One region of the Streptomyces sp. NPDC045470 genome, then DNA from elsewhere that is predicted to be linked to it. Evidence: riboswitches for the same ligand, from Rfam matches in the RefSeq annotation. Region 1 holds a riboswitch; each other region holds the start of a gene.
The links. A riboswitch is a leader RNA that binds a small molecule or an ion and turns the genes downstream of it on or off. The one in region 1 is predicted to bind cobalamin.

Region 1 (7,315 bases):
ACCGAGACCTTCGAAACCTCGGAGGTCCGCGGCGACGTCCGGCCGAACGCGGACCTGTCCGCCGCCGTCACCGCCGACCTCCAGGGCAGCCACTTGGCGGTGGACCGGCTGCGGGACGTGCTGACACGCGCGTTCTCCGTCCGTACGGAAGGCACGGTGTCGGGCGACCAGGAGGTCGAGCTCCAGATCGTCCTGGAGAGCACGGGGCAGAGCTGACCCCTTCCGGTGCACCATGTGTGCCGCGGGCGGGTGCGGAGCAGCCTCAGTTCTGCTCCGCACCCGCCCGACGGACGTCCGGGGCCCTCACCCCGGAGTCTGCACGCCCCGTACCAGGTACTCCGCATACACCTTGACGGTGCGGCACGCCGCCAGTTCGCGCCGACCATACGGAGACTCTGACAGTGGCGCCGAATGCCAACAACCATGGCCCCGTGCCAACTTCTGCGCATCTTCCCGCCCGCCCTTGCGAAGACTGCCAAGCCGTTCACGTGGCGGCGCGCTCCCTCCGCCACGCCACCGCGTCGGCAGTCAGCGGCGCCTGGATGTTATAGACGTCGCCGACCCGCAGGTTGCCCGGTGTGCTGAATTCACCGTGGCAATTGATGACGGAGACGGCGACCTGGGAATTCGGCTGCCAGAACGTCCGGTAGTACGGCGCGTTCGCCGCATCCGGGATCTCCAGCAACGGGACGCCGCGCCGCTCCAACAGACGCCGCAGCTTCTCGAACCGCAGCCGGGGGGCGAAGCGTCCGTACCGGGTTCGCAGCACCTCGTCGACGGACTTGTGCTTCCGGTGGGCCAGTCTGTGCACCTGCAAGGTGAAATGGTGCCCCGACCAGAGGGCGTCGGTGGATTCGCGTTCCCAGAAGAACTCGGGCAGGCCGTAGGAGTAGCCCAGGCCGGTTTCCCCGAACCTGTTCTCGCCGAAGTCCGGCCCCAGGTTTTCGGCGACGCGCTCGGGAGAATCGGTGTGGCGCAGGCCGAGCACGGCGCCGGTGGTCACGACGTCCATGTAGAACGCCAGGGAATACGGGGTCAAGTGATGTTCCTCGATAAGTGCGGGGAGAGCAGTTTACGGCCCGCCGGCCGGCCGTTCCCGAGCCGGCCGGCGGGCTGCCCCCCCGGGTCACCCCCATGAACCGGTTCTAGCTGTGGAGTTCGAAGGTGATCACGACGTGGGCAGCTCCGCGCGCACCGTCCGCGCGGCCGCGACGAGGTTCTCCAGCGAAGCACGGGTCTCGGGCCAGCCCCGGGTCTTCAGACCGCAGTCGGGATTGACCCACAGCCGCTCGGCCGGGATGGCGCCGAGGCCCTTGCGCAGCAGGCTCGCCGCCTCCTCGGCGCTCGGCACGCGGGGCGAGTGGATGTCGTACACGCCCGGGCCGGCCTCCCGCGGATAGCCGTGTTCGGCCAGTTCACGGGCCACCTGCATGTGTGAGCGGGCCGCCTCCAGGCTGATCACGTCGGCATCCAGATCGTCGATGGCCTGCACGATGTCACCGAACTCGGCGTAGCACATGTGTGTATGGATCTGCGTCCGGTCCCGCACCCCGCCGGTGGTGAGGCGGAACGCCTCGGTGGCCCAGGCGAGGTAGGCGGGACGGCCGGCGGCGCGCAGCGGCAGCGTCTCGCGCAGCGCCGGCTCGTCGACCTGGATGACCGAGGTGCCGGCCGCCTCCAGGTCGCCGACCTCGTCACGCAGGGCCAGCGCCACCTGCCGGGCGGTGTCGCCGAGCGGCTGGTCGTCCCGGACGAACGACCAGGCGAGCATGGTGACCGGGCCGGTCAGCATCCCCTTGACCGGACGGTCGGTGAGCGACTGCGCGTACCGCGTCCACCGCACCGTCATCGGCTCGGGCCGCGAGATGTCGCCCGCGAGGACCGGCGGCCGGACGTACCGCGTGCCGTACGACTGGACCCAGCCGTGCTGTGTGGCGAGATACCCCGTCAGCCGCTCGGCGAAGTACTGCACCATGTCGTTGCGTTCGGGCTCGCCGTGCACGAGGACGTCGATGCCCGCCTCCTCCTGGAAGGCGAGCACCTCGCGGATCTCGTTCCCGATGCGTTCCTCGTACCCGGCCGTGTCCAGGCGTCCCGCCCGCAGGTCGGCGCGGGCGGCGCGCAGTTCGGCGGTCTGCGGGAAGGAGCCGATGGTGGTCGTCGGCAGCAGCGGCAGGCCGAGGTGGGCCCGCTGGGCGACGGTCCGTTCCCCGTACGGCGCCGAGCGGCGGCCGTCGGCGTCGGTGACGGCGGCGGTACGGGCCCGTACGGCGGGGTCGCGGGTGATCGCGGAACCGGCGCGGGACGCCAGGTCGGCGCGGTTGGCGGCCAGTTCGGCGGCGATCGTGTGGGTGCCCTGCGCGAGGCCGCGGGCGAGCGTGGCGACCTCGGCGGTCTTCTGCCGGGCGAACGCGAGCCAGCGCAGGACCTGCGGGTCGATGTCCCGCTCGGCGGTGGCGTCCAGCGGCACGTGCAGCAGCGAGCAGGAGGCGGCCACGTCGACCCGGTCGGCCAGACCCAGCAGCGTACCGAGCGTGGCCAGCGACTTCTCGTAGTCGTTGATCCAGATGTTGCGGCCGTTGACGACTCCGGCGACCAGCCGCTTGCCGGGCAGGCCGCCGGCGGCGGCGAGCGCGTCCAGGTTGCCCGCCGCGGCCTCGGTGAAGTCCAGCGCGAGACCGTCGACGGGCGCCTTGGCGAGTACCGGCAGGGCCTCGCCGAGCTGGTCGAAGTACGAGGCGACCAGCAGCTTCGGGCGGTCGGCGAGCGTACCGAGGACGCGGTAGGCGCGCTCGGCGGCGTTGAGGTCGGCCGGGGTGCGGTCCTGCACCAGGGCGGGCTCGTCCAACTGCGCCCACTCGGCGCCGGCCGCGCGCAGGTCCGCCAGTACCTCCGCGTAGACGGGCAGGAGCCGGTCGAGCAGGGTCAGCGGGTCGAAGTCGGCGGCCACACCGGGGGCCGGCTTGGACAGCAGGAGGTAGGTGACCGGGCCGACGAGGACCGGGCGCGGGGTGTGACCGAGCGCGAGTGCCTCCCGCACCTCGCCGACCTGCTTGGCGGAGTCGGTGGAGAAGACGGTGTCAGGCCCCAACTCGGGCACGAGATAGTGGTAGTTGGTGTCGAACCACTTGGTCATCTCCAGCGGCGCCACGTCCTGCGTCCCGCGCGCCATCGCGAAGTAGCCGTCCAGGGCGTCGGCCTCGACGGCGGCGCGGTGGCGTTCCGGGACAGCGCCGACCATGACGCTGGTGTCCAGCACATGGTCGTAGTACGAGAAGTCACCGGTCGGCACCTCGTGGATGCCGGCGTCGGCCAGCTGCTGCCAGTTGGAACGGCGCAGGTCCTTCGCGGTCTCCCGGAGGGCGTCCGCGGTGACGCGGCCCTTCCAGTACCCCTCGACGGCCTTCTTCAGTTCCCGGTGCTGTCCCTGGCGGGGGTAGCCGTACACGGTGGCCCGTGCTGCCGCGGCTGCGGGCTTCGCTGTCACGGAACTCTCCTTCGCGAGCGTGATCTTCTCCGAGCCCGGTGACGGGACGAGAACGCGAAGGAATGACGCACCGGACGGGCCACCCGGCGCCGAACGGCACCCATGCCCGCCTGCTGTGGTCGCCGACCCGCCCTCGAGGTCACCGGAAGGTCCGCGCACGTACGGACGCGCGCGGGCAACGGGCAGGTCTTCGGACTCGCGGGCACGCCTGCCGGACCATCGTCCGGCGGACACCTATTGGCCGTCGCTTCCCGGATCCGCGGCCCGGATCCAGTGCGTATGACGGCGGTCGTTCCCGCTCACCGCTGCGGGGCAGTCCCGGATTCCCACCGGGTTCCCTCTTACGACGCGCCTGCCTGGCGGGCAGGGCGAACCAGCTGCACCGGACAGCGTAGATCGGTCGCACCCGGTAGGGACACCCTTGTTCACATGGTGGTACGTGAGATGGGACACGGGGGGGAGGGGTGGGGGCGGGCGGGGGCGGAGCCGGGCGGGACGGCGGGGACGGGGACGGGCGGAGCCGGGTCGGACGGGCGGGGCCGAGGCTCCGTACGGCGTCCCGGATGTGTCCGGATCGGCGCTCACCGGGCATGCCGGGGGTCTGAACAATGGGACATCTCCCGGCCGGGCCGCTTACCGGCGGGCCGTTCGCCGAGGCCTGGTGCCGTACACCGGGGGGCCGGCACCGCACACCGGGGCGGCACCGCCATCGCTACCGATACCGGCACAGGCACCGGCGCCGGCATCGGCACCGCAGAAGGAGGACCCGCCATGCCCGGCACCCACGAACACCCGCCCTCGGAGGCATGGAAGTCCGCGCTCACCGTGCTGCAAGAGGTCGTCCCGCCCGCCATCCCGGAGGGCGCGCACGTGTCGACCGTCCAGATCGAGTACCCGCCCGGCGACCAGGGTGCCCCGCCGCACCGCCACCCAGGGCCGGCCTTCGGGTACGTGCTGGAGGGCGAGATGCGCTTCGAACTGGAAGGTGAGCCGGAGCGGATCGTCCGCGCCGGGGAAGCGTTCTGGGAGCCCGGCGGTGACGTCATCCACTACCAGGACGGCAACGCCCTCACCGACACGCGGCTGCGCTTCGTCGTCACCATGCTCTGCGTACCGGGGCAGCCCATGTCCGTCCTGGTCGACGACGAAGAACTCAAACAGCGCGCTCACCTGCGCGCACCCCGGGAGCCCTGACGCCTCTCCGCCCCAGCGGGCGCCAACAGCGCGAGGAGCAGACGAAGTGAAGATCGTGGTCATCGGAGGCACCGGCCTCATCGGCGGCAAAGTGGTCGGCAGACTCACCGAGCGCGGACACGAGGCCGTGCCCGCCGCGCCCAGTACGGGCGTCAACACCCTCACCGGCGAGGGCCTCGACACCGCGCTGGCCGGAGCCCAGGTGGTCGTGGACGTGGCCAACTCGCCCTCCTTCGAGGAGTCGGCGGTCCTGGAATTCTTTACCACCTCCACCCGCAACCTGCTGGCCGCCGAGGCCACGGCGGGCGTCACGCATCACCTGGCGCTGTCGATCGTCGGCATCGACGACCTGCCCGACAACGGCTACTTCCGGGCGAAGGTGGTCCAGGAGCGGCTGATCAAACAGGGCCCGATTCCCTACTCGATCCTCCGGGCGACACAGTTCTTCGAGTTCGTCAGAGGCATCGCCGACGCCGCCACCGACGGCGACACCGTGCGCGTACCACCCGTGCTCTTCCAGCCCCTGGCCGCCGAGGACGTCGCCGAGGCGGTGACCAAGGCCGCCGTGGAAATCCCGCAGAAAGCCACCACCGAAGTGGCCGGCCCCGAAGTCTTCCGCTTCGACGAACTCGTCGCCCGGGCCCTGCACGCCTGGCACGACCCGCGCACGGTCGCCCCCGACCCGCACGCCCGCTACTTCGGCTCCGAACTCACCGAACGCAGCCTCGTCCCCGACGAGGGCAGCGCCCGACTGGCCACCACCCGCTTCGAGGACTGGCTGCGTACGTCTTCCTGAACACGGCGAGGCAGGCATACACGTTGCTCGCGGTCCGAGGACGGGTTCGATCAGATCAAGCGACACACCGCGCGTGCCGCCAGGTCCGGTGGGTGGGGGCGCTCACACCCTTCACTGCGAGCATTTCTACGTTGTGGGCGAACGCGGAAAGGTGTCCGAAGTGCAGACTCGGACCGCTCAGATGGAAACGGCCGGCGGCCGCATCGACCTGCGGCATGCCGGGCAGGGAAGGAACTTGTTGTTCGTGCACGGTCTGATGGTCGACGGACACCTGTGGGACCCGCTGGCCCCGGGACTGCACGACCGGTTCCACATCGTGCTGCCCGACATGCCGTTAGGGGGACACCGCACGCCGCTCGAACCGGACGCGGACTGTTCCCTGGAGGCGCACGCTCGGTCGCCATCGCGGAGCGTTCACGCGCCTTCGTGTCGCTCGACGAGCCGGACCGGCTCGTCGAGCGTCTCCTCGAATTCATCGACGACGGCAGACCATCACAGGACGCGACGTAAAAAGGAGGGACACATCGCACCCACCGACCCCACGGCCGAGAAACTGGAAACTACCCACCCCTGAACGGTTGTCTCCCGGCCTTGACCGAGTGCAGCGCTCCGCGACGTCACCCAGTTACCGCGAGTAGCTGAGCGTTCCAATGCCGATCACATCCCCATCGCACCCCCCTCGCATCCCCATCACCCCCAACCGAAAGGCAGGGCATGCAAGACGTACGCCGGGCCCGTACGACCGACCACACCACCCTCGTGGAGTGCGTCCAGCGCTGGTGGGGCGACTCACGCACCCCGGAACAAGCGAGGGAACTCTCCCTGCTGCTGCCACGCCTCTTCCTGCAACACTTCGCGGACACCAGTCTGGTGCTGGAGGACGTGCGGGGAATCCGGGCGTTCCTCGTAGGCTTCCACTCCGCCGACCACGCGGACCAGGCGTACATCCACTTCGTCGGAGTGGACCCCGAGTTGCGCCAGCAGGGCGTCGCTCGCCGCCTCTACACCACCTTCTTCGAACGCGCGGCAGCAGCCGGCCGCACCGAGGTACGCGCCATCACCTCGCCGCACAACACCGGTTCCATCGCCTTCCACAGGGCCCTGGGCTTCACCCCGTCGGCCCCGATCGCGGACTACGACGGTCCCGCGCTGGACCGGGTGACTTTCCGCCGCGCCCTTTGAAGAGGCGGAGGTGGCGGGCGGGCATCCCCTGTGTGGGGCCCGCCCGTTGCCCGGCGGGTAGGACCATCCCCGCACGCGCGGGGACCGCAGGATGCGGAGGCGCCGTTCGGTGTCGGGAGTGGGACCATCCCCGCACGCGCGGGGACCGCAGGCTTCGACCAGCGGTTTCGTCAGGCGTGGTGGTGGTTTTTCCTTACTTTCAGGGAATCCGGCGAATGCTGCGAAAGCTGCCTCTTCTTGGTCATTCCGTCGCTGCTCCCCTCGGGAAGGCCCCTGGGCCGAAGGCGAATCGACTTCGGTGGAGCAGGATAGGCCCTCCTGGTTGACGAGGTGGCAGCCGTGGGGCCGGGGCGAATGCGGAGTGCCGGGGAGAACCCCGCGTTCGTGCGCGTCACGCGGCTCGGCGTTTGCGTTGGCGGTAGGTGGTCAGCTTGCGGCGTTCCTCCTCGTCCGTGGCGCCCCAGATGCCGTAGAAGAGACCGGCCGGGCCCGTAACCCACCGCGATGGGTGGTCGAAGGGCGTTGACCAGGCAGATCGATCTTTCGCGCCGATGCCCGTTGATCTGGCCGAAAGTCCCAGGGGTCCCAGAGCAATCCCAAGCGGGCGCTGGCCCACGACCACGCCGGCGGCTGTGTACGTGACGCCGGAAGCCGCC
Region 2 (7,315 bases), on a different contig from region 1:
CAGGGCACCTCCTGCGTACCGGCGCCGTCGGCGAGACCCAGTTCGCGGGCGCCGAGCGGGGCGAAGAAGCGGGCCACGTCCTCGTCCGTGACCTCGGTGAGCCCGGCGGGGGACCAGCGCGGCGCGCGGTCCTTGTCGATCACCTGCGCGCGGATGCCCTCGACCAGGTCCGGCGCGGCCAGCGCCGCGCACGAGACGCGGTACTCCTGGTCCAGTACCCGTTCGAGCGGCCCCAGGTCGCGGGCCCGGCGCAGTGCGGCCAGGGTGACCTTCAGAGAGGTGGGGGACTTGGCGAGGATCGTCTCGGCGGCCTCCTTGGCCTCCGGGACGCCGCTGCTGAGCAGCCGGTCCACGATCTCCTCGACGGTGCCGGCCGCGTAGCAGGGGTCGATCCACTGGCGGTGGGCCGCCAGTTCGCCCTCGGGCACCTCCTGTACGTACCGGGGCAGTACCTCGGGCACCGGGGCGGCGGCGAGGTCCGCCAGCAGCCCCGCCACCCGCTCCGACGGGACGAAGTGGTCGGCGAGCCCGCACAGCAGCGCGTCACCGGCCCGCACCGGTGCCCCGGTGAGCGCCAGGTGCGTGCCCAGTTCGCCGGGTGCGAGTGCCAGCAGGTACGTGCCGCCGACGTCCGGTACGAAGCCGATGCCGGTCTCGGGCATGGCGACCTGGGAGCGCTCGGTGACGATCCGTACGCTGCCGTGCGCCGAGACGCCGACGCCGCCGCCCATCACGATGCCGTCCATGACGGCGACGTACGGCTTGGGGTAGCGCGCGATCCGGGCGTTGAGCCGGTACTCGTCGCGCCAGAACGCGGCGGAGGCCGAGCCGTCGCCGGTCCGCGCGTCCGCATGGATGGCGCGGATGTCGCCGCCGGCGCACAGGCCGCGCTCGCCCGCTCCAGTGATCACGACGGTCTCGACCGTCGGGTCGTGCTCCCACGCGTCCAGGGCCGCGTCGATCCGGCGCACCATGGCGTGGTCGAGGGCGTTGAGCGCCTTCGGCCGGTTGAGCGTGAGGTACGCCGCGCCGCCCTCGGTCCGCAGCAGTACGGAGTCGTCGGTCATCGGGCGGCCCCCGTCCCGGCGCGGGCGCCGCCGGTCTTCGCCCCGGTCAGCCCGCGGGCCACGATCAAGCGCATGATCTCGTTCGTCCCTTCCAGGATCTGGTGCACCCGAAGATCGCGGACGATCTTCTCGATGCCGTACTCACTCAGGTAGCCATAGCCCCCGTGCAGTTGCAGCGCGCGGTCGGCGACGGAGTAACCCGTGTCGGTGGCGAACCGCTTGGCCATCGCGCACAACTGCGGCGCCTGCGGGTCCGCCCGGTCCAGCGCCTCGGCCGCCTGCCGTACCAGCGCGCGGGCGGCGGTCAGCTCGGTCGCCATGTCGGCGAGCCGGAACTGGAGTGCCTGCGCCTCCAGCAGCCGCCCTCCGAACGCCTCCCGGTCCGCGAGGTACGCCTGCGCGGCGTGCAGCGCGCTCTGCCCGCCGCCGAGGGAGCAGGCGGCGATGCCCAGGCGGCCGCCGTTCAGCCCGCTCATCGCGATACGGAAGCCGTCGCCCTCCGCACCGAGCCGCCGGCCGGCGGGGACGCGCACCTCGTCGAGGATCACCTGCCGGGTGGGCTGCGCGTTCCACCCCATCTTCTTCTCGTTGGCGCCGAACGACAGCCCCGGGTCGTCCCGCTCCACGAGGAACGCCGAGATGCCGCCGGGGCCGTCCTCGCCGGTACGGGCCATCACCACGTACACCTGCGAGGTCCCGGCGCCGGAGATGAACTGCTTCACTCCGGTCAGCACGTAGGAGTCGCCGTCGCGCACCGCACGCGTGCGCAGCGCCGCGGCGTCCGACCCGGCGCCCGGCTCGGTCAGGCAGTAGCTGCCCAGGTCGGCCATCGAGCACAGGCCGGGCAGCCGGCGGGCGCGCTGCGCGTCGTCGCCGTACCGGTCGATCATCCAGGCGACCATGTTGTGGATGGAGAGATAGCCCGCGATGGACGGGCAGGCGGTGGCCAGCACCTCGAAGACCAGCACGCCGTCCGCGCGGCTCAGCGCGGACCCGCCGTGCTCCTCCCGTACGTAGATCCCGCCGAGCCCGAGCCCGGCGGCCTTGCGCAGCACGTCCACGGGGAAGTGCTTGTCCTGGTCCCAGGCCACGGCGTGCGGCGCGATGTGCTCCTGCGCGAAGTCCAGCGTCGTCTCGACGATGGCGAGCTGGTCGGCGGTGAGTGAGGTCAGCGAGGCGGCCGTGGTGGCGGTGGTCATGACGCTCATCGCGCTCAGCCCATCGTCGGGAGGGTGAAGCTCGCGCCTTCCTTGACCCCGGAGGGCCAGCGCGAGGTGACGGTCTTGGTACGGGTGTAGAAGCGGATCGCGTCCGGGCCGTGCTGGTTCAGGTCGCCGAAGCCGGACCGCTTCCAGCCGCCGAAGGTGTGGTACGCGACCGGTACCGGGATCGGCACGTTCACGCCGATCATGCCGGTGTCCACCCGGCGGCTGAAGTCCCGCGCGGTGTCGCCGTCGCGGGTGAAGATGGCCACGCCGTTGCCGTACGGGTGCTCCGTGGGCAGCCGCAGCGCCTCCTCGTAGTCCGCGGCCCGTACCACCGACAGGACCGGGCCGAAGATCTCCTCCTGGTAGATCCGCATGTCCGGGGTGACCCGGTCGAAGAGCGACGCGCCCGCGAAGAAGCCGTCCTCGTGGCCGGGCAGGGTGAAGCCGCGTCCGTCGACGACGAGTTCCGCGCCCTCGGTGACGCCGAGGTCCACATAGGCGCGGACCCGGTCCAGCGCGTCACGGCTCACCAGCGGCCCGAAGTCGGCGTGCGGGTCGTCGGAGCGGCCGACGCGCAGCGTGCCGACCCGCTCCTTGAGCCGCGCCACCAGCGCGTCGGCGGTCTCCTCGCCCACCGGCACGGCGACCGAGATCGCCATGCAGCGCTCACCCGCCGATCCGTACCCGGCGCCCACCAGCGCGTCCACCGCCTGGTCGAGGTCGGCGTCCGGCATCACGATGAGGTGGTTCTTGGCGCCGCCGAAGCACTGGGCGCGCTTGCCGTGCGCGGCGGCGGTCGCGTAGATGTGCGCGGCGATCGGCGTCGAGCCGACGAAGCCCAGCGCTTCGACGCGCGGGTCCGCCAGCAGCGTGTCCACCGCCTCCTTGCCGCCGTGGACGACATTGAATATGCCCGGCGGCAGTCCCGCCTCCAGGAACAGCTCGGCCAGCCGCAGCGGCACCGAAGGCGCCCGCTCGGACGGCTTCAGAAGGAACGCGTTGCCGCAGGCGATGGCCGGCGCGGCCTTCCACAGCGGGATCATCGCGGGGAAGTTGAACGGGGTGATCCCGGCCACCACGCCGATGGGACGGCGCAGCGAGTGCACGTCGATGCCGGTACCGGCGTTGTCGGTGAACTCGCCCTTGAGCAGGTGCGGGACGCCGGCCGCGAACTCCACCACCTCCAGGCCGCGCTGGAGATCGCCGTGCGCGTCCGCGACCGTCTTGCCGTGCTCGCTCGACAGCAGCCGGGCCAGCGCGTCCCGCTCGCCCTCCACCAGGCGCAGGAAGTTCAGCAGGACGCGGGCGCGCCGCTGCGGGTTCCACTCGCCCCACTCGGGCTGGGCGGCCGCGGCGTCGGCGACGGCGGCCGCCGTCTCGGCCTGGCCGGCGAGCGGCACCCGGGCCTGCACGGTGCCGGTGTTGGGGTCGTACACCTCGCCGTGCGCGCCCGATGTTCCCGGTACGTGCTCGCCGCCGATGAAATGGGTCAGTTCTCGGACCATGGGGGCCTGCTCTCGTCAGGTGAGATCCGGGGATGGCACGGCCGGGCCCACGGGCGGCGCGGATGGCGCGCGGACCGTGGCGGGGCCGTGGGACGCGAAAGGCGTGGAACCGTCAGCGCGCGGGCGGTGCCGCGGGCCGGGCCGGATCACCTGGGTTGTGGGTACGCACCGATGCCATGCGTGTCTGCTCCATCCTCGTGGACAACACGGAACAACACCCGCGGCCGGTATCCTGGCTTCCGGATCGTCGTGCGCCGCCCGCCTTCCCGACGCACCCGCGTCAGTGGCGTGTTGCTCGGCGTCGCACTCCCCGGTCACAGTGGCGGGACCACGCCGGATTCGCACCGGCTTCCCTGCACCGCGGGCCTACGTCACGAACATATAGTTGGACGTCCTAGTAAGTCCAGGGGGATCGGTGATCTTCCGGGTGCCCCGGGGCGGGCCGCTGGGACCGCGTACGCCTCTCAGCCCTCCCGTACCCCTCAGCCCTCCCGCACCGGATACGGCACGAACGTGCTGCTGTTCTCGTCGATGGCCAGGGGACGGCCGAGCGGCGGCACGGCGCGCTGCGGGCACTCCAGGCGTTCGCAGACCCGGCAGCCCATGCCGATGGGGATGGCGGCACCGGCGTTGTCCAGGTCGAGGCCGTCGGAGTAGACCAGCCGGGAGGCGTGCCGGATCTCGCAGCCGAGGCCGATGGCGAAGGTCTTGCCCGGATCGCCCCAGCCGCCGCGGTGCCGGGTGACGGTGCGGGCCGTCCACAGGTAGCGGCGGCCGTCCGGCATGGCGGCGATCTGTACGTGGATACGGCTGGGCGCGGTGAACGCCTCGTAGACGTTCCACAGCGGGCAGGTACCACCCGCCCGGGAGAAGTGGAAGCCGGTGGCGGACTGCCGCTTGGACATGTTGCCGGCCCGGTCGACGCGGACGAAGGAGAACGGGACCCCGCGCCGGCGCGGCCGTTGCAGGGTGCTCAGCCGGTGGCACACCGTCTCGTACCCGAGGCCGAACCGGTCGGTCAGCCGCTCGATGTCGTACCGCAGCTCCTCGGCCGCGGCGTGGAACGGGCCGTACGGCAGCACCAGCGCCGCCGCGAAGTAGTTGGCGATCCCGATCCTGGCCAGCGACCAGGCCGTCGTGCCCTCCTCGAAGTCCTCGGAGGCGGGCCGCGACAGCTCCTCGCCGGCCTCCAGCAGCGCGAGCTGGGTCGCCATGCGGAAGGCGCGCTGCCCGGGCCGCAGTCCCGCCGACAGGCGCAGCACCCGGGCGGACGGATCGTAGTGGTGCAGCGGCCCGTCGGGCGTGTCGACGAGGCGTACGCCGTGCCGTCCGGTGAGCCGGGCGGTCAGGGCGCGTCCCGCCTCACCGGGACGGATGCCCAGCTCGGCGGCGAGTTCCTCGGCGGCGGTGTCGGCCTCGTGCAGGTAGTTCTGCCGCCGGTAGAAGAACTCGCGGATCTCCTCGTGCGGGGAGAGCGGCGCGGCCGGGTCGGTGCCGCCGCCGTCCCGGCCCTCCGCCACCTCCGCCAGCCGCTCGGTCAGCGCCAGGTTGCGCCGCCCGAGGCCGAGCAGCACCGACGCCACCGCGGGCTGCCGGGAAGCGAGTTCGGACAGGTCGGTGGGGGAGACCCGGCCGGCGGCCAGCTCGTCGGCGAGCGCCTCGCGCAGGTCGGCCAGCATCCGGCTGGTGTCGCGCTCGGAGAAGAAGCCGGGGTCCACCCCGAAGGTCTCGGTCAGCCGCAGCAGTACGGGCACGGTCAGCGGCCGTGAGTCGTGCTCCATCTGGTTCAGGTAGCTGGGCGAGATGGCCAGGACGCGGGCCAGCGCCGCCTGGCTGAACCCGCGCTCCTCCCGCAGCCGGCGCAGCCGCGCCCCGGCGTAGATCTTGCTCACGGTGTCCCCTCCGTCGCTGCCGCCCGGCTCACCCTAGTCGCCGTACGGCGGTCACGGACCTTCGCAACCTTGGCAGAAAGGCGCCACAAGATGGGCAGAACTTGGCTGCGGGCCACCGTTGATGGCACCAAGTGCCACTGCCAGAGTCGGTGGTGCGGCCCCCCGGCAGCATTGCTCACCCCGCCACCGGGACCTCCGGCGGGCCGCACCTCAGCAATTCGTGGCGCTGCTACGGCACTCGGTGCACGCGGTGCCGAGGATTCGCACCCTTCACCGGCAGTCCACCACAGCAGCCCACCACCCACCACCACAGAGCAGTCCACGGCTCAGCACAGCGGTCCGAGCGAACACCCGGGAGATGGTCATGGCACAGACAGGTACCGAGACGGCCGAGGAACTGGCCCGGCGGTGGGCGACCGACCCGCGGTGGCAGGGCACCACCCGTACCCACAGCGCCGCCGACGTGCTGCGGCTCTCCGGCAGCGTCCGCGAGGAGCACACCCTGGCCCGGCGCGGCGCCGAGCGCCTGTGGCGGCAACTCCACGAGCAGGACTACCTCCACGCCCTCGGCGCGCTGACCGGCGGCCAGGCCGTGCAGCAGGTCAAGGCCGGTCTGCAGGCGGTCTACCTCTCGGGCTGGCAGGTCGCCGCCGACGCCAACCAGGCCGGTCACACCTACCCGGACCAGAGTCTCTACCCGGCCAACTCGGTGCCGCAGGTGGTGCGCCGCATCAACAACGCGCTGCTGCGCGCCGACCAGATCGCCACCGCCGAGGAGGCCGGGGACACGACGGACTGGCTGGTGCCGATCGTCGCCGACGCCGAGGCCGGGTTCGGCGGCCCGCTCAACGCCTTCGAGCTGACCAAGGCGATGATCGAGGCGGGCGCGGCCGGCATCCACTACGAGGACCAGCTCGCCTCGGAGAAGAAGTGCGGCCACCTCGGCGGCAAGGTCCTGGTGCCCACCTCCCAGCACCTGCGCACCCTGGGCGCGGCCCGCCTGGCCGCCGACATCGCCGATGTGCCGACGGTGCTCGTCGCCCGCACCGACGCCCTCGCCGCCAACCTGCTGACCAGCGACGTCGACGAGAACGACGCCCGCTTCTGCACCGGGGAACGCACCGCGGAGGGCTTCTACCGCGTCGAGAACGGCATGGCCCCCGCCATCGCCCGCGGCCTGGCGTACGCCCCGTACGCGGACCTGCTGTGGATGGAGACCGGCACGCCCGACCTGGCCCAGGCCCGCGAGTTCGCCGAAGCGATCCACGCCCACCACCCCGACCAGATGCTGGCGTACAACTGCTCGCCGTCCTTCAACTGGCGCGCCGCGCTGGACGACGACCAGATCGCCAAGTTCCAGCGGGAGCTGGGCGCGATGGGATACCGCTTCCAGTTCATCACCCTGGCCGGCTTCCACTCCCTCAACCACGGCATGTTCGACCTCGCGCGCGGCTACGCCGAACACGGCATGACGGCCTACGTCGACCTCCAGGAGCGTGAGTTCGCCGCCCAGCAGCACGGCTTCACCGCCGTCAAGCACCAGCGCGAGGTCGGCACCGGTTACTTCGACCTGGTCGCCGGCGCCGTCAACCCGGCCTCCGAGACGACCGCGCTGCGCGGCTCGACCGAGGAGGAGCAGTTCC
Region 3 (7,315 bases), on a different contig from region 1:
CCACCACCCCCCGCACGGACCTCACCGACCTCACGGAAGGAACACCGGTACCCGATGACGCACACGGGCGGATTCCAGGACGATGACTTCTGGACCGAGTTCTACGACTTCCTGTTCTCCGACGGGCGCCACGCCCAGGCCGAGGAGCTGCTCGACACCTCTCCCCTGCTGGCCTTCCCGGCCGGGGCCCGGGTGCTGGACCTGTGCTGCGGCCCGGGGGTGTTCACCGTTCCGCTCGCGCGCCGGGGATTCGGTGTGACGGGTGTGGACCGCAGCCCGGCGATGCTGGACCGCGCCCGGAAGCGGGCCGCCGACGCCGGAGTCTCCGCCCGGTACGTCCAGTCCGACATGCGGGAGTTCACCGAGCCCGGGGCCTTCGACGTGGTTCTCAACATGTTCACGTCCTTCGGCTATTTCGAGGACCCCGCCGACAACGCCCGTGTGCTGCGCACGATGCACGACTGCCTGGCGCCCGGCGGGACCCTGCTTCTGGACATGGCCGGAAAGGAACTGCTGGCCCGAAAGGTCACACCGCCGAAGGTGGTGCAGCGCGGTGACGACCTGCTGGTGCAGACCGACACGGTGCTGGACGACTGGGCACGGTTGCGCAGCGACTGGGTGCTCGTGCGGGGCGACCGGGTGACGCGTACGAGCCTGGTCTGGTTCGTCTACAGCGCCGTGGAGTTGCGGCGGATGGCCGGGGAGGCGGGCTTCCAGGAGGTCGAGGTCTTCGGTGGCTTCGACGGCCGCCCGTACGACCAGGACGCCGAACGGCTGGTGCTCCGGGCGGTCCGCGCGGCGTGACCGGGGCGCCGGGCCGCACGGCCGGCCCGGCGCCCGCACACCGTAGACGGCGCGCGGAACCGTACGCGCGCCCTTTGCCCCCGGTCCGACCGACCGTAATATCACCTGGTCATCACCGCGACGGGAGACAGGAAGCCGGTGCGATTCCGGCGCGGTCCCGCCACTGTGACCGGGGAGTGACCCTTCATCAGGCAGATCGGGCCACCGCGCGCGGCGCGGGAAGGCCGGGGGGGGCGTCGATCCGGGAGTCAGGACACTGGCCTGTCGCGGGCCCGTTCCGAGGAGCGCGGACTCCGCAGGAGGCTCTACGTGTACGACGGCACGACCCGTCCCCCCTTTTCTTCCCCCGCCGCCCGGCGGCGCCGGTTCCGGCGCGTCGCGGCACCTGCGGTGGCCCTGGCCCTGTCCGCCGTCCTGCTGGGCGGCTGCGGCACGGCGCGGGACACCGCGGGTGACGCGGAGCCCGCGGCCACCGCGGCGAAAGGTTTCCCGGTCACCATCGACAACTGCGGCATCCGTACCACCTACCGGAAGCCGCCCTCCCGGGTCCTCACCATCCACCAGCACCCCGCCGAACTGATGCTGGCGCTGGGACTCGAGGACCGCATGATCGGCACCGCCTTCCCCGACTCGGCCGTCCTGCCGGAGCTGCGCAAGGACTACGAGGCGCTGCCGAAACTGGCGAAGAAGGAGCCGTCCTTCGAGACCGTTCTGGAAGCCGATCCGGACCTCGTCTACGGCGGGTACGCCAGCGCCTTCGCCGAGAACGAGGGCCGCTCGCGCAAGGCGTTCGCCGACGCCGGGATCAACACCTACCTCAACCGCGAGTACTGCGGGAAGAAGCAGGTGTCCATGCAGGACGCGTACGACGAGGTCCGCACCGTCGGCAGCATCTTCGGCATCCGGGAACGGGCCGACAAGCTGGCCGCCGACCTCAAGGCGCGGGTGGACCGGGCCACCGGGGCGGTCAAGGGCGCCCCCGCCGTACCGGTCTTCGTGTACGACAGCGGCGACAAGGCGGCCTTCACCGCCGGCGGCAAGAGCCTCGGCACCGAGATCATCCAGCTCGCGGGCGGCCGGAACGTGTTCGCGGACCTGGACAAGGTCTTCGGGGACGCGTCCTGGGAGCAGGTAGTCGACCGGAAGCCCGAGGTCATCGCGATCTACGACTACGCGGGGGCCGGGAGCGTCGAGCAGAAGAAGAAGTTCCTGCTGTCGCAGCCCGCGCTGGCCGACGTGCCCGCGGTCAAGAACAAGCGGTTCGTCGTCCTGCCGCTGACCGCGACCCTGGTGGGGGTGCGGCCGCCGTACGCGGTGGAGGAGCTGGCCCGCGCCCTGCACCCCGAGCGGTTCCGGTGACCGCCGCCGCCGGGACGGCGGTCGTCCGCGAGCACCGGCACGAGACGCCGCCGCGCCGCCGGTCCTTCGCCGTCACCCTCGTCGTTCTCGGGGTGTTGCTGCTGGTCTCCGCCACGGCGGGGATGGCGATCGGGTCGGTGCACGTGCCGCCCGGCGAGGTGTGGGGCATCGTGACCCACGCGCTGGGCGCCGACCTGCCGGACCCGGGGTGGTCCCGGGCGCGCGAGACCATCGTGCTGGACGTACGGGCTCCGCGGGTGGCGCTCGGCGCGGTGACGGGCGCGGGACTCGCGGTGATCGGTACGGCCATGCAGGCACTGGTCCGCAACCCGCTGGCGGAGCCGTATCTGCTGGGTGTCTCCTCGGGGGCGTCCCTGGGCGCCGTCATGGTGATCGTCTTCGGGGTGAGCCTGTTCGGTCCGGTGTCGCTGTCGGCCGCCGCCTTCGCCGGCGCGCTGCTGACCCTGCTGCTCGTCTACACGACGGCGCGTACCGGCGGGCGCATCACCTCGGTACGGCTGGTGCTGTCGGGAGTGGCGATGGCGGCGGTCCTCACGGCGGTGATGGACATCCTGCTGCTGACCTCCGACCGGGGCAACGAGGCCCGGGCGGTCCTCGCCTGGACCCTCGGGGGCCTCGGCGGGGTGCAGTGGGGCACGTTGTGGCTGCCGGGCCTGGCGCTGCTGCTGGGCATCGCCGTCCTGCTCGTCCAGGCACGGTCGCTGAACCTGCTGCTGGCGGGCGAGGAGGCCGCCACCACGATGGGGCTGGACGTGGCCCGGTTCCGGGCCCGGATGTTCGTCCTGCTCTCGCTCGTCACCGGCGTCCTGGTGGCCGCGGCCGGACCGATCGGCTTCGTGGGCCTGATGCTGCCGCACGTGGTGCGCCTGTTCGTGGGCGGTGACCACCGCCGGGTGCTGCCCGCCGCCGCACTGGCCGGCGCGGTGTTCCTGATCTGGGCCGACATCGCGGCGCGTACCGTCGCCGCGCCCATGGAGATCCCCGTCGGTGTGCTGACCGCACTGTGCGGCGGACCGTTCTTCCTGTGGCTGATGCGCCGGGACGCCCGCCGTACCGTGCACCGAGGAGTGGCATGAGCGCGACCGAACTGACCGTCGACGGCCTCACGCTCACCGCCGGGGCACACCGTCTGGTGCGCGACGTGTCCCTGGCCGCCCGGCCCGGCGAGGTGGTCGGCCTGGTCGGGCCCAACGGCAGCGGCAAGTCCAGCCTGCTGCGCGCCGTCTACCGGGTGCTGCGGCCCGACGCGGGGCAGGTCCGGGTGGACGGCACGGACGCCTGGTCGCTGCCGGTGCGGCGGCTGGCCCGCACGGTGGCCGCCGTGGTGCAGGAGTCGGCCGCCGACTTCGACCTGACCGTGCGCGAGGTCGTCGCGATGGGCCGCACACCGCACAAGCGGCTGCTGGACGGAGACAGCGCCGAGGACGCCTCACTGGTGGCGTGGGCTCTGGAGTCGGTGGACGCGGCCGGGCTGACGGACCGGTCCTTCGACCGGCTCTCCGGCGGCGAGCGCCAGCGGGTGCTCATCGCCCGTGCCCTGGCCCAGCGGCCCTCCCTGCTGGTCCTCGACGAGCCGACCAACCACCTGGACGTACGGCATCAGTTGACGGTGCTCGGCATCCTGCGCGGGCTGCCCGCCACGGCCCTGGTGGCACTGCACGATCTCAACCTCGCCGCGTACTACTGCGATCGCCTGTACGTCCTGTGCGAGGGGCAGGTCACGGCATCAGGGCCACCCGCCGAGGTGCTGACCGAGGAGCTGCTGGCCGAGGTTTACGGCGTGACGGCCGAGGTCACCGTCAGTCCGCGTACGGGTGCGCCGCAGGTGTCGTTCCTGCCCGGGGAACGCGACCGGCCGGCCGTGGCGGTGCCGGGGCCCTCCGGTTCCTGAGTGGCCGGGGCGGTGCCGGGGCAGTCGGATCGGGCGGTCGCGGGTCACTCGGGTTCCTGAGCGGCCGGGGTGGTCGCGGGTCACTCCGGTTCCTGGCCGGCCGGGGCGGTCGCGGGCGGCTCGTCCGGCCGGGGCCGCCCGCCGTCGTGTCCGGAGAGGACCACGGCCAGCAGCCCGACGATCACGGCGGCGGCAGCGGCCCGGCCCGCGGCCCGGGCCGTCCAGCGCAGCGGCGCGGCCTCCGCCTGCCGACCGGGCGCCCCCAGGCGCTCGGCCCGCCGCGCGGGACGCAGCAGCCGGAGCAGGAGCAGCACCGAGACGGGCAGTTGGAGCAGCCACAGGACGGTACGCGGCCACTCGTCGTACCAGACGTTGGTGCCGTACAGCAGCGTGTGCCAGACGCTCAGCACGTACACGACGATCACGAAGCGGTGCAGTCGGCGCCAGGCGTTCGCGCCGATGCGGTGCCGGACGTAGAAGAGCAGCCCCAGCGGGACGGCGAGATACAGGGCGCCCTGGCCGATGGGGATGGCCAGCTTGCCGGTCCCCGAGTCGTACCAGCCCGGCACGAACGTGTCGGCGAACGCCGACCACAGGCGCGCCACCCAGGCCGTCCCGCCCGCGTCGCGCACCAGTTCTGCACCGAACATCAGGGCGTGCGCGAGCATCAGCGCCATCGTCGTCAGGCTCGTGGTGCGGTGCCAGCGCTCCAGCACGGCCCGGGAAACCGGCAGCCTGCCGGGCCGGGGGCCGGACAGCAGCAACCCTAGGATGACCGTTCCCCACGACCAGAGCAGCCCCGACCAGCCGAACGCCTGGCTGAGCAGATACATCCAGTAGGTGCCGGGGTCGTTCATGAAGGGCATGACCGCGACCGTCGCGGACGCGCCGGACCGCATCCGCAGGTACAGGAAGACGAACACGGCGACGGTGACCACCACCGCGGCACCGGCGTCGGGAAGGGCCGCCTTGAGGTCGGCACGCAGCGGGACGCGGCCGGCGGTGCGTCTGTCCCGCACCGGCGCCGGCGGCGGTGGCGTACTGCCGCGGCCTGTTGTTTCGGGGTGCATGCGGGGCCCTTCGGACAGCTGTCACCAACGCGTTGTACGTGCCGTACAAGTGTGGCTGGAGAGGTGGGCGTTGTTGAGGAACTATCCAGCCAGAGCAGGCGTCGCCGCCGTCCTCGCCACCCCTGCCGCCGCCGCTGCCGTCCCTGCCGTCCACGGGCCGGGCCACTCCCCCCTGTGGAGGTACGGGGAAGCGGCCGGGCCGTCCTCAGGCGCCGCGCGCCGCGCTCACTGCTTGCGGGCCTGGTTGAAGCGCAGCATGTTGCCGGACGGGTCACGGAAGGCGCAGTCGCGGACGCCGTACGGCTGGTCGACCGGCTCCTGGAGCACCTCCCCGCCCGCGGCGCGGATGCGCTCGAAGGTGGCGTCGCAGTCGCCGGTCGTGAAGATGACGGCCCGCAGCAGGCCCTTGGCCAGGAGTTCCGCCATGGCCTCGCGGTCGGCGGGCGAGGCGTTCGGGTCCGCGAGAGGCGGTTCGAGGACGATGTTCACGTCGGGCTGCGACGGTGCGCCGACGGTCACCCAGCGCATCCCCTCGAAGCTGACGTCGTTGCGCACCTCCAGGCCGAGCACATCCCGGTAGAAGGCGAGCGCCTTGTCATGGTCGTCGACGGCGATGAAGCAGGTCGAAAGGCTGATATCCATACGGACAACGCTACGGGCGGGGAGCGGGCCGCGCTTCTCCGTTCCTGACCGGTCGCGTGTAGATCTTGGCGTAACAGGCGGGGATGGCGGCGCCGTCGTCGTGGCTGCGGGCCCGGTACGCGCTCGGGCTCTCGCCCACCAGCTCGGTGAACCGCGAGCTGAACGACCCCAGCGAGGTACAGCCGACCGCGAAGCAGACCTCCGTCACCGACAGGTCGCCCCGCCGCAGCAGCGCCTTGGCCCGCTCGATGCGGCGGGTCATGAGGTAGCTGTACGGCGTCTCACCGAAGGCCGCGCGGAAGCTGCGGGAGAAGTGGCCCGCCGACATGAGGGCGGTGCGCGCCAGTGCCGGGACGTCGAGCGGCTGCGCGTACTCGCGGTCCATCAGGTCACGGGCCCGGCGGAGCCGGACGAGGTCCTCCAAGGTCACGGAGCCATCATCTCACGGTGGGAGGGGGCCCGCCCGGCCGGACGAAGGATGTGCCTCTTGCGCAAAGGTCTCCGCGGCGGCCTCCGGGAGCAGCCCGGAGGGCGCACCTGGTCCCGCCCGGAGCAGTGATGCGCACGCCCTCGAAGCGCGGAAGGACACAGACCGCAGAGGCACAGTGACGCGGAGTCCACAAGCCCTACAGAAGAGACATAACACCTGAACACATGTACACTTGTCGAACGAAGCCCCGCGGTTCCCCCGTCCGCGGGGCTTCGTCATGTCCGCGTGCCGTCAGGCGGTGGAAGCCGGGACGGCGTGATGCCAGAGTCCCGTCATGACTCCCGCTGATGACTCCTTCCGTTCGCCCGGTGTCACTTCCGAGACATCCGCCGAACACAACTCCCCCGCATGCGACCGCCATTCCGCCGCACGCGTCCGCGACGCCGCCGCCTTCCCCGGGCAATTCGCCCGGACCCGGCGCTTCTCCCTCGGCGTGCCGCGTCAGTTCGGCGTCTCCCCCGACGGCCGCCGTGTGCTCTTCGTCCGTACGGGCGGGGGCAGCGACTCCGTGGGCCGGCTGTGGGTGTACGAGGGCGGTGCGGAGCGGGTGCTGATCGATCCGGTGGCGCTGGGAGCCGCCCCGGCCACAGAGTCCGAAAAGACCGCAGAGACGGCAGAGGCGCAGCTACCCGAGGCCGAGCGGGCGCGGCGCGAGCGGGCACGGGAGTATTCCACCGGTGTCGTGGGGTATGCGACCGACGCGGCGGCGCGCGTGGTGGCCTGCGCGCTCTCGGGCGCACTGTGGGTGGTGCGTACGGACGAAGGCGCCCCCGTCCGCGTACGGACCGCCGGGCCGGTCGTCGACCCCCGGCCCTCTCCGGACGGGCGGCTGGTGGCGTACGTGACCGATGGATCGCTGCACGTCGTCACCCTGGAGCACGGAAAGGACCGGCAACTGGCGGCCACCGAAGGGCCGGACGTCACCTACGGCCTGCCCGAGTACGTGGCCGCCGAATCGATGGGCCGCTCGCGCGGCTACTGGTGGGCCCCGGACAGCCGTCACCTCCTGGTGGCCAGGGTGGACACGTCCGGCGTGGA
Region 4 (7,315 bases), on a different contig from region 1:
CCAGCGCGAACGAGGCGAGCGCCCCGGCGAAGGCGGCCGACGACAACCCCAGGCCCCCGCCCAGCCCGAACACCCCGCCCGCCCCCGCCACGGTGCCCGCGCCCAGCACGATCGCGGCCACCGCGCCCAGCGAAGCGCCGTTGGAGATGCCCAGCAGGTACGGATCCGCCAGCGGGTTGCGCACCAGCGCCTGGGTGGCCGTACCGACGAGCCCGAGGCCCGCGCCGACCAGCGCGGCGAGCAGCGCCCTCGGGACCCGCAACTGCCAGACGATCAGGTCGTCCGTCCCCGGCCGGGGCGGCTCGCCCCCCAGGCGCCGGAACACCACCGACCACACCTCGGCCGGGGCGATGTCGGTGGCACCGAGTGCGACGGCCGCGGTCAGCGCGACGAGCAGGGCGACCAGCAGCCCGAGAGCGAGCCAGACGGCACGGGCCTGGCCGGGCCCCCTTCCCTCGGCACCTCCGACCCGCCCTTCCTCAGCACCTCCGACCCGCCATTCCGCGGCGCCTCCGGCCCGTCCTCCCTCAGCTCCTCCAGCCCGCCGTTCCTCGGCTCTTCCGGCCCGCCCGTCGTCCTGCCCGACGGCTCGCCCGAGGTCCGGCCCCGGAGCCTGCTCGACGGCCTCCCGCCTCGCGCCCGGCGCTGCCATCAGCGGTCCGCTCCGGGCTCGGCCAGGCGGTCCGGGTAGAGCGTCGCCGCGATCCGCCGCACCGTATCGGCATTGCCCACCCCGGCGATGGTCGTCTGCTCCGAGCCGATACGCAGGAATTTCCCTTCCCGCACCGCGCGCAGCCCCGCCGTGGCCGGGAATTCCTTGAGGAACTTCTCAGCCTCGTCGAATGCCTTCCCGGTGGCCGCGGCACTTCCCCGGTTCCGTACGCCGAGCTGGATCCAGTCCGGGTTCTTCGCGACCACGTCCTCCCACGACACCGGCTGGAAATCGCTCGCGCAGTCCGCGAAGATGTTCCGCGCCCCCGCTTCGGTCAGCACCGCGTTGGCCACCTGCCGGTTGCAGACCGCCACGGGCTGTTTCGTCCCCGCGTCGAAGTCGAAGAAGAAGTACGACGGCCGCTTCGCCGCAGGCACGTCGGCAAGGGCCGCACGTACCGAGGAAACCTTCTTCTCCATCTCCGCCACCAGTCGCCCCGCACGGTGCGAGGTACCCGTGACCTGCCCGAGCCGCCGGATGTCGGCTTCCACCGCGGACAGGTCCCGCTGCGGCACCTTCTTGCGCGGCGCACACGCCGTAGAAGCCAGATAGACGTGCTTGATGCCCGCCGCGGCGAATTCCTCCTCGGTCGGACCGGTCGCCGCGCCGCCCATCATGCCCATGGACGCGAACGTGTCGATATAGACATCGGCTCCGGACCCGAGCAGCTTCTCCTTCGGGATCACCGTCTTCCCCAGCACCGGGACGCGTTGCGCGCGGGCGTCCAGTTCGGGAGGCAACGTGCCTTTCCCCGGCGGGAATCCGGTACCGACGACCCGGTCGCCCGCTCCCAGCCGGAGCAGCATTTCCAGGCTCGCCGCATTGCTCGTGACAATCTTTCGCGGCGCCTCGGAAAACGTCGTCCGCCGCCCCTCGCAATCGGTGACCGTGGCGGGAAAGCCACCCGCTCCGCCGCCCCGCCCGTCCGCGGCGTCCGCCGCCGCCTGCCCGCCGGAACTACCGCAGCCGGTGGCCAGCGCGGCCACCCCCAGCACCCCCACGATCGCCGCCACCGACCGGCCTCGCCACGCCGACCGACCTTCCGGCACCATCCGGCCTTCCCAAGCCGACCGACCTTCCGGTGCTGCCCGGTCTCCCGACACGGACCGGCCCTTCGACACCGACCGGCCCTTCAGCACCGGCCGGCTCCCGGCCACCGGCTCCACCAGATCCATCCGAGGACGCATACGTCCGCTCTCCCTGCCTCTCGACCGCCCGAGGGCCCGCGCGTGCGGGCCCGGGACCAGGTAGTCGAGCGGACGGCGCCCCGGGTTCCCGCCGTATTGGTCCGATGACCACACCGCGGCCGGGCGTTAGAGTGTGCGGGCCGTGGTGTCGGGAAGACCGGTGAAGACCGTCAGGTCCAGACCGGAGCGGCCCTCGCCACTGTGATCGGGAAGTTCCCGCCCCGTTCCGTACGCGCCCCGCGCCCGTACGGAGCCACTGGCCGCAGCCCGCGACCGGGAAGGCAGGGGCGGGCGCGCACACCCGTCAGCCAGGAGACCGGCCACGGCATCTCACGAACTGATCCACGAGGTGCTGGAGCGTGACCACCGGATGCCCCCGTCCGCCAATTCCCCTTCCCCTTCCCCTTCACCGTCCCCGTCTTCTCCCCCCTCCCCCTCCCCCTCCACTTCGCCGTCCCCGCCGTCCGCTTCCGCGTTCCGCTGGCGGCGGCAGGACACCGTGCGGACCGCCGGGCTGATGGCGGTCATAGCCGCCCTGCACGTCATCGCCTTCGGTGTGCTCTTCCTGCTGGTCGTGCCGCAGCACTACGCCGTCGGGTCGCAGGTCTTCGGGGTCGGTCTCGGCGTCACCGCGTACACCCTCGGTATGCGGCACGCCTTCGACGCCGACCACATCGCCGCCATCGACAACACCACCCGCAAACTGATGGCCGACGGCAAGCGCCCGGTCTCGGTGGGCTTCTGGTTCGCGCTCGGGCACTCCAGCGTGGTCGTCGCCATGGCGGCGCTGGTCGCCGGCGGCGCGCAACTGGCCGGCACCCTGCTCGACGACGGATCGAGTGCCCACCAGGTGCTCGGCACCGTGGGCACCACGGTCTCCGGCAGCTTCCTCTACCTCATCGCCGCGCTCAATCTGGTCGCGCTGGCGGGCATCTGGCGGGTGTTCCGGGCGATGCGGCAGGGCCGGTACGACGAGGCGGAGCTGGAGCAGCACCTCGACTCCCGCGGCTTCATGAACCGCGTACTGGGCCGCTTCACCCGCTCCATCACCCGGCCCGGCCAGATGTACCCGCTCGGCCTGCTCTTCGGTCTCGGCTTCGACACCGCGACCGAGGTGACGCTGATGGTGATGGCGGGCAGCGGCGCGGCGGCCGGTCTGCCCTGGTACGCGATCCTGGTGCTGCCGCTGCTGTTCGCGGCGGGGATGAGCCTGTTCGACACGCTGGACGGTACGTTCATGAACTTCGCGTACCAGTGGGCGTTCTCGAACCCGGTGCGCAAGGTCTACTACAACCTCACGATCACCGGTCTGTCGATCGCCGTCGCCTTCTTCATCGGGACCATCGAACTGGTCACCGTCCTGCACGAGAAGCTGAACCTGACGGACGGCGTGACCGGCTGGATCTCGGCGATCGACCTGGACAACGTGGGCTTCATCATCGTCGGCCTGTTCGTGGTGGTCTGGGCGGCGGCGCTGGCGTACTGGCGGCTGGCCGGGGTGGAGAAGCGCTGGTCGGCGCGGGCCACCGAGGCGACCGGGGCCCCGGAGGCCGCACGGGCCCCGGAGACGGCCGGGGAGACCGCCTGACCCGTCGCCCGACCTACCGGGCCCGACCTACCGGACCCGGTCTGTCCGCTCCCCGCCCCGCCCTTCATCAGTGGGGGCCGGGCCACCGCCCCCACCCGCCATCGGCAGGGTCGGCCGCCGCCCCACCCTCCACCGGCAGGGTGGGGCGGTGACTGCTCCCGCCCTGCCTCAGGTCGCCGAACCGGCCGCCGCGCCCGTCTTCAGATCACGGCCCCAGCGCGCCAGCTCGGCTTCGAGGTCGAGCGGGCGCAGCCGGTCCGGTTCGTCCGGGCCCGGCCAGTCCGTACGGGGCACCCGCCACATGACCTCGAACTCGTTGCCGTCCGGGTCCTTGGCGTACAGCGACTTGGACACCAAGTGGTCGGTGGCGCCGACCAGCGCGCCCCGCCCCGCCAGGTCCGCCGCCACGTCCGCCAGCTCCCCGAGGGTGCCGACCTCCCAGGCCAGGTGGTAGAGCCCCACCCGGCCGTGCTCGGGGCCCGGCGCACCGGCGCCGACCGCGAACAGTCCGAGATCGTGATCGTTGGCGGTCCCCTCGGCGCTGAGGAACGCGGCCCTCCCCGGTATCTCGGTGTCCACCCGGAACCCCAGCGTTTCCGTGTAGAAGGCCACAGCGCGCGCCACGTCCCGTACGTAGAGCACCGCGTGATTCAGCCGCCGCACTGCCACGTCAATCCCTCACCTTCCGCTTCTCCCCGCACCCATCACTTCACGGCACATCACGTCATGCCACACTCGGCTCCCCCGGCTCCACCCGGCTCGCCAGGAATCAGTCGCGCACCAGCAGCATCACGAACGCGACGATCACGCCGAACACCAGGGCGGCCACCCCGTACGCAAGGCGGTGGTTGCGCAGGACCGGGAGCAGCCGGTCGACCGCGTACCGGCCGGGGCCGGTCAGTGCCAGGGCTCCCGCGCCCGCCGTGAGCAGCAGCTCGTACTCGACGCCCTCGGGCGCGAAGAAGCCGCCGCCCCACTTCACCGCCAGCGCGTTCACCATCGTCCCGACGACCGCCGCGCCCGCCAGCGGCGTCAGCAGCCCGAGGACCAGCCCGAGGCCGCCCAACGTCTCGCTGAGGCCCGCCACCACGGCCATGGCCTTGCCGGCCGGGTAGCCGCTGGCCGTGAAGAACTGTCCGGTTCCGTCCAGCCCCGGTCCGCTGAACCAGCCGAACAGCTTCTGCGCACCGTGCGCAGCCATGGTCAGGCCGACCGCGAGCCGCAGAACCAACAGACCGATGTCGTACGCGTGCGGGGTCGCGGCATGGCGGTCGTCGACGCCGCTGCCGTAGTCGCGAAGGGGGCTGAGGGGGGAGGACATGCGAGCGCTCATTTCTGTCTGTCTGGTCCGTCCGGACCGGCGTGCCCTACGGGAGGACCGACGCCGCCCCGACGGAAGTACTTGAAACTTCAAGTCAAACACCGACGATACACATCACTTGAAAGTGAAACAACACCCCCACCCCTCACCCTCCGAACGCCACCCCACACGATGCGTAACCCTTAAACCTACCCCCCACACCCCCACCACACACCGCATCCACACCAAGACCCACCCCACCCCACCCCCAGAAAAACCACTCCCCAACACCGCCCACCCCTCCCTTCCCTCCCCTCCCCCCTCATCTCCCTCTTCCTCCTCATCCCCCTCCCCCTCGCCCACCTCTGCCGCCCTCTCCCCACCCCTCCGCAACCGCCCACGTGTCCTTGTCCCCACCGCGCCACTCGACGAGCCCCGGAGTGTCCAGGTCGATGTCCTCGGCATCCGGCGCCAGCCCCGCATGCCGCAGGAACTCGGCGACATCACCACGCCCGTGCGCCAGCCCGACGATCTGCCCGTGGACAGTGACCCGCCGCCCACCGGACGAGGAGGGCGGGTGGACGATCACCGGCGGATGCTCAGCCATGCTTTCAGCGTGCACCGAGACCGCCCACCACGCATGTCGGCCGCACCGCACCATGCCGGCCCCATTGCCGGAGAGCTGCACGGAAGCGCGCCCACCGATACTCACCGAACCAGCGTCGCCGGTCGTGGCGTTGACGTACGGAACAACCGCGCCAGGCTTGACGAGCCGCCCGGCGTCCGCGACGCACCACACGGCAAAGCCGGCGCACCGCCCCGGCACGCGACATCCAAACACCGTCCGACCAGCAACATCGACGTCAACCCCAAATGCCGAAGACCCCCCGTCAAGATCGACGGGGGGTCTTCGCGCTGGTGGGCACAACAGGATTTGAACCTGTGACATCTGCTTTGTAAGTTCGATCAGCGGTTGGCCCTGGTGGCACCGCCCGCCGTCGCCGGGTCCGCGTAAGGGTGCTTGTGTACATTCAGGTCCGACGTCGTTGATGTCAGCCGTGGATGTCAGGCTCCTTGCGATCCGTAGCCCACCTAGATCGGCGTAAGAGACGGTCGCACAGATCGGCGCACGACCCAGCCCAGCCACCCATGGGCAGAGCCGGTCGCCCCGGCTACCACACTTCGTCGCCGTACAGCGACCACAGCCCAAGATCCGGCGGCTCGTAACGCCCGACACACAGCCGGAGCATCCAATTGGGCGACGGCCACCATCAACCGGCTCCTCTACCCAAAGCACCTGCTGGAGGTTGTGCGCCGCGTTGCAGCGAGTCACCGATGAAGGAGCCGACGGCGCCAGATGCGCGAATGTACATTTAAGGCGCGTACATGATCAATCCGTACAAGCTCGCTGGCTCGTCTCGGCTGGCGAGTCACCACATCTCATAGCCAGCTCTTCAACTACCTTTGTACCGCATTCGGGGTAAGTCTCGACAGGTAAGCACCTAAGCTACCAACATGCGACGTCAGCAACTTGAACTACTCACCATTCAGGCCGTAGAGCGGGTACTAACTGGAAACGGAAATGAAGATTCACTGATCGAATTCAAGTCAGAATGGCCTGACGTTTCAAAGTCCAGGCAATTGGCCGGCCACGCCAACAGCGCTCAGGGTGAGGAAATAATCTGGATCATCGGAGTGAATGAGAAGCAACGGAAGCTGACCCACCCAGCAAAACCCGACCTGGCGACTTGGTGGGCACAGGTAGGAAAAAGATTCGACGGACAAGTTACTCCAGAAATGACGGACCTCTCCGTTCAGATCGGCCACCACGGATCGGTAACTTCCCTTCTCTTTCAAACAGATAGAGCACCTTACGTCGTGATCACAGAGGCAGGCGGTAAAACAGAAAGAGATGTACCGATTCGCGATGGCACGCGCACTCGCAGTGCAACACGATACGAACTACTTCGCCTGCTGACGCCGGCCACCTCAGTACCAACATTCTCCTTGCTTGGAGGGGAAGCGCATCTATCTTCGCCCGTGACTGGCTACGAATGGTTCTTCGATGGCGATGTGGCCTTCTATGCAGAACAGCCAATCGGGAACTCGTGCTTCCTCCCAGCGCATGGCATGTCTGGCCTGCTCACCATCACGGTGGAGGAGGGCGAGCCTCTACAGCTACCCCTCACCGTAACCCCCAGTCACAACTACCGAGATGCCAGCGGCACTACATGGCGAGCCGATGGTGCACTTATCGACGGACCTTCCCGCTTCGCCGTTCACATGAATTACCAAGGACCTGACTTCTATTTTTCGGCGCCCGATAAGGCCAAGGAAATCCACGCAAGGCTCGAATTCTCAGTTGCCGGAGCACAGCGACGTGCGATCGCAACCGTCCCCTTCTCGTCTCCCACGCCATTTCATATGCCATCGCAAGGACGCCGTCTCGCCGTCAGGGTTTCCAATACCGATTAGCCCACTGGACTCAAGTTTTTGTCGACCACTCGTCCCAAAACTGTCGTGACGGA

Region 2: linked by a shared signal. The riboswitch ahead of AB0A97_RS19485 (CoA-acylating methylmalonate-semialdehyde dehydrogenase) and the one ahead of metE (5-methyltetrahydropteroyltriglutamate--homocysteine S-methyltransferase) in region 1 are both predicted to bind cobalamin.
Region 3: linked by a shared signal. The riboswitch ahead of AB0A97_RS37705 (ABC transporter substrate-binding protein) and the one ahead of metE (5-methyltetrahydropteroyltriglutamate--homocysteine S-methyltransferase) in region 1 are both predicted to bind cobalamin.
Region 4: linked by a shared signal. The riboswitch ahead of AB0A97_RS03130 (HoxN/HupN/NixA family nickel/cobalt transporter) and the one ahead of metE (5-methyltetrahydropteroyltriglutamate--homocysteine S-methyltransferase) in region 1 are both predicted to bind cobalamin.

The regions. Positions count from the first base shown of each region.
Region 1 covers NZ_JBEZAN010000022.1:105,231-112,545, forward strand. The annotation lists gene AB0A97_RS36250 (hypothetical protein) at 1-216, shown strand, start outside; gene AB0A97_RS36255 (hypothetical protein) at 485-1,039, opposite strand; gene metE (5-methyltetrahydropteroyltriglutamate--homocysteine S-methyltransferase) at 1,169-3,487, opposite strand; cobalamin riboswitch at 3,672-3,831, opposite strand; gene AB0A97_RS36265 (cupin domain-containing protein) at 4,259-4,681, shown strand; gene AB0A97_RS36270 (SDR family oxidoreductase) at 4,728-5,477, shown strand; gene AB0A97_RS36275 (hypothetical protein) at 5,638-6,051, shown strand; gene AB0A97_RS36280 (GNAT family N-acetyltransferase) at 6,192-6,659, shown strand.
Region 2 covers NZ_JBEZAN010000006.1:53,549-60,863, forward strand. The annotation lists gene AB0A97_RS19475 (enoyl-CoA hydratase/isomerase family protein) at 1-1,067, opposite strand, end outside; gene AB0A97_RS19480 (acyl-CoA dehydrogenase family protein) at 1,064-2,266, opposite strand; gene AB0A97_RS19485 (CoA-acylating methylmalonate-semialdehyde dehydrogenase) at 2,281-3,780, opposite strand; cobalamin riboswitch at 3,985-4,158, opposite strand; gene AB0A97_RS19490 (short-chain fatty acyl-CoA regulator family protein) at 4,263-5,672, opposite strand; gene aceA (isocitrate lyase) at 6,037-7,315, shown strand, end outside.
Region 3 covers NZ_JBEZAN010000026.1:32,330-39,644, forward strand. The annotation lists gene AB0A97_RS37695 (MFS transporter) at 1-86, shown strand, start outside; gene AB0A97_RS37700 (class I SAM-dependent methyltransferase) at 55-804, shown strand; cobalamin riboswitch at 894-1,084, shown strand; gene AB0A97_RS37705 (ABC transporter substrate-binding protein) at 1,114-2,163, shown strand; gene AB0A97_RS37710 (iron ABC transporter permease) at 2,160-3,260, shown strand; gene AB0A97_RS37715 (ABC transporter ATP-binding protein) at 3,257-4,075, shown strand; gene AB0A97_RS37720 (ferric reductase-like transmembrane domain-containing protein) at 4,156-5,145, opposite strand; gene AB0A97_RS37725 (VOC family protein) at 5,371-5,787, opposite strand; gene AB0A97_RS37730 (helix-turn-helix transcriptional regulator) at 5,798-6,217, opposite strand; gene AB0A97_RS37735 (prolyl oligopeptidase family serine peptidase) at 6,552-7,315, shown strand, end outside.
Region 4 covers NZ_JBEZAN010000001.1:718,646-725,960, forward strand. The annotation lists gene AB0A97_RS03120 (iron ABC transporter permease) at 1-652, opposite strand, end outside; gene AB0A97_RS03125 (ABC transporter substrate-binding protein) at 652-1,764, opposite strand; cobalamin riboswitch at 2,026-2,239, shown strand; gene AB0A97_RS03130 (HoxN/HupN/NixA family nickel/cobalt transporter) at 2,417-3,487, shown strand; gene AB0A97_RS03135 (VOC family protein) at 3,656-4,156, opposite strand; gene AB0A97_RS03140 (DoxX family protein) at 4,257-4,808, opposite strand; gene AB0A97_RS03145 (hypothetical protein) at 5,128-5,394, opposite strand; gene AB0A97_RS03150 (hypothetical protein) at 6,303-7,262, shown strand.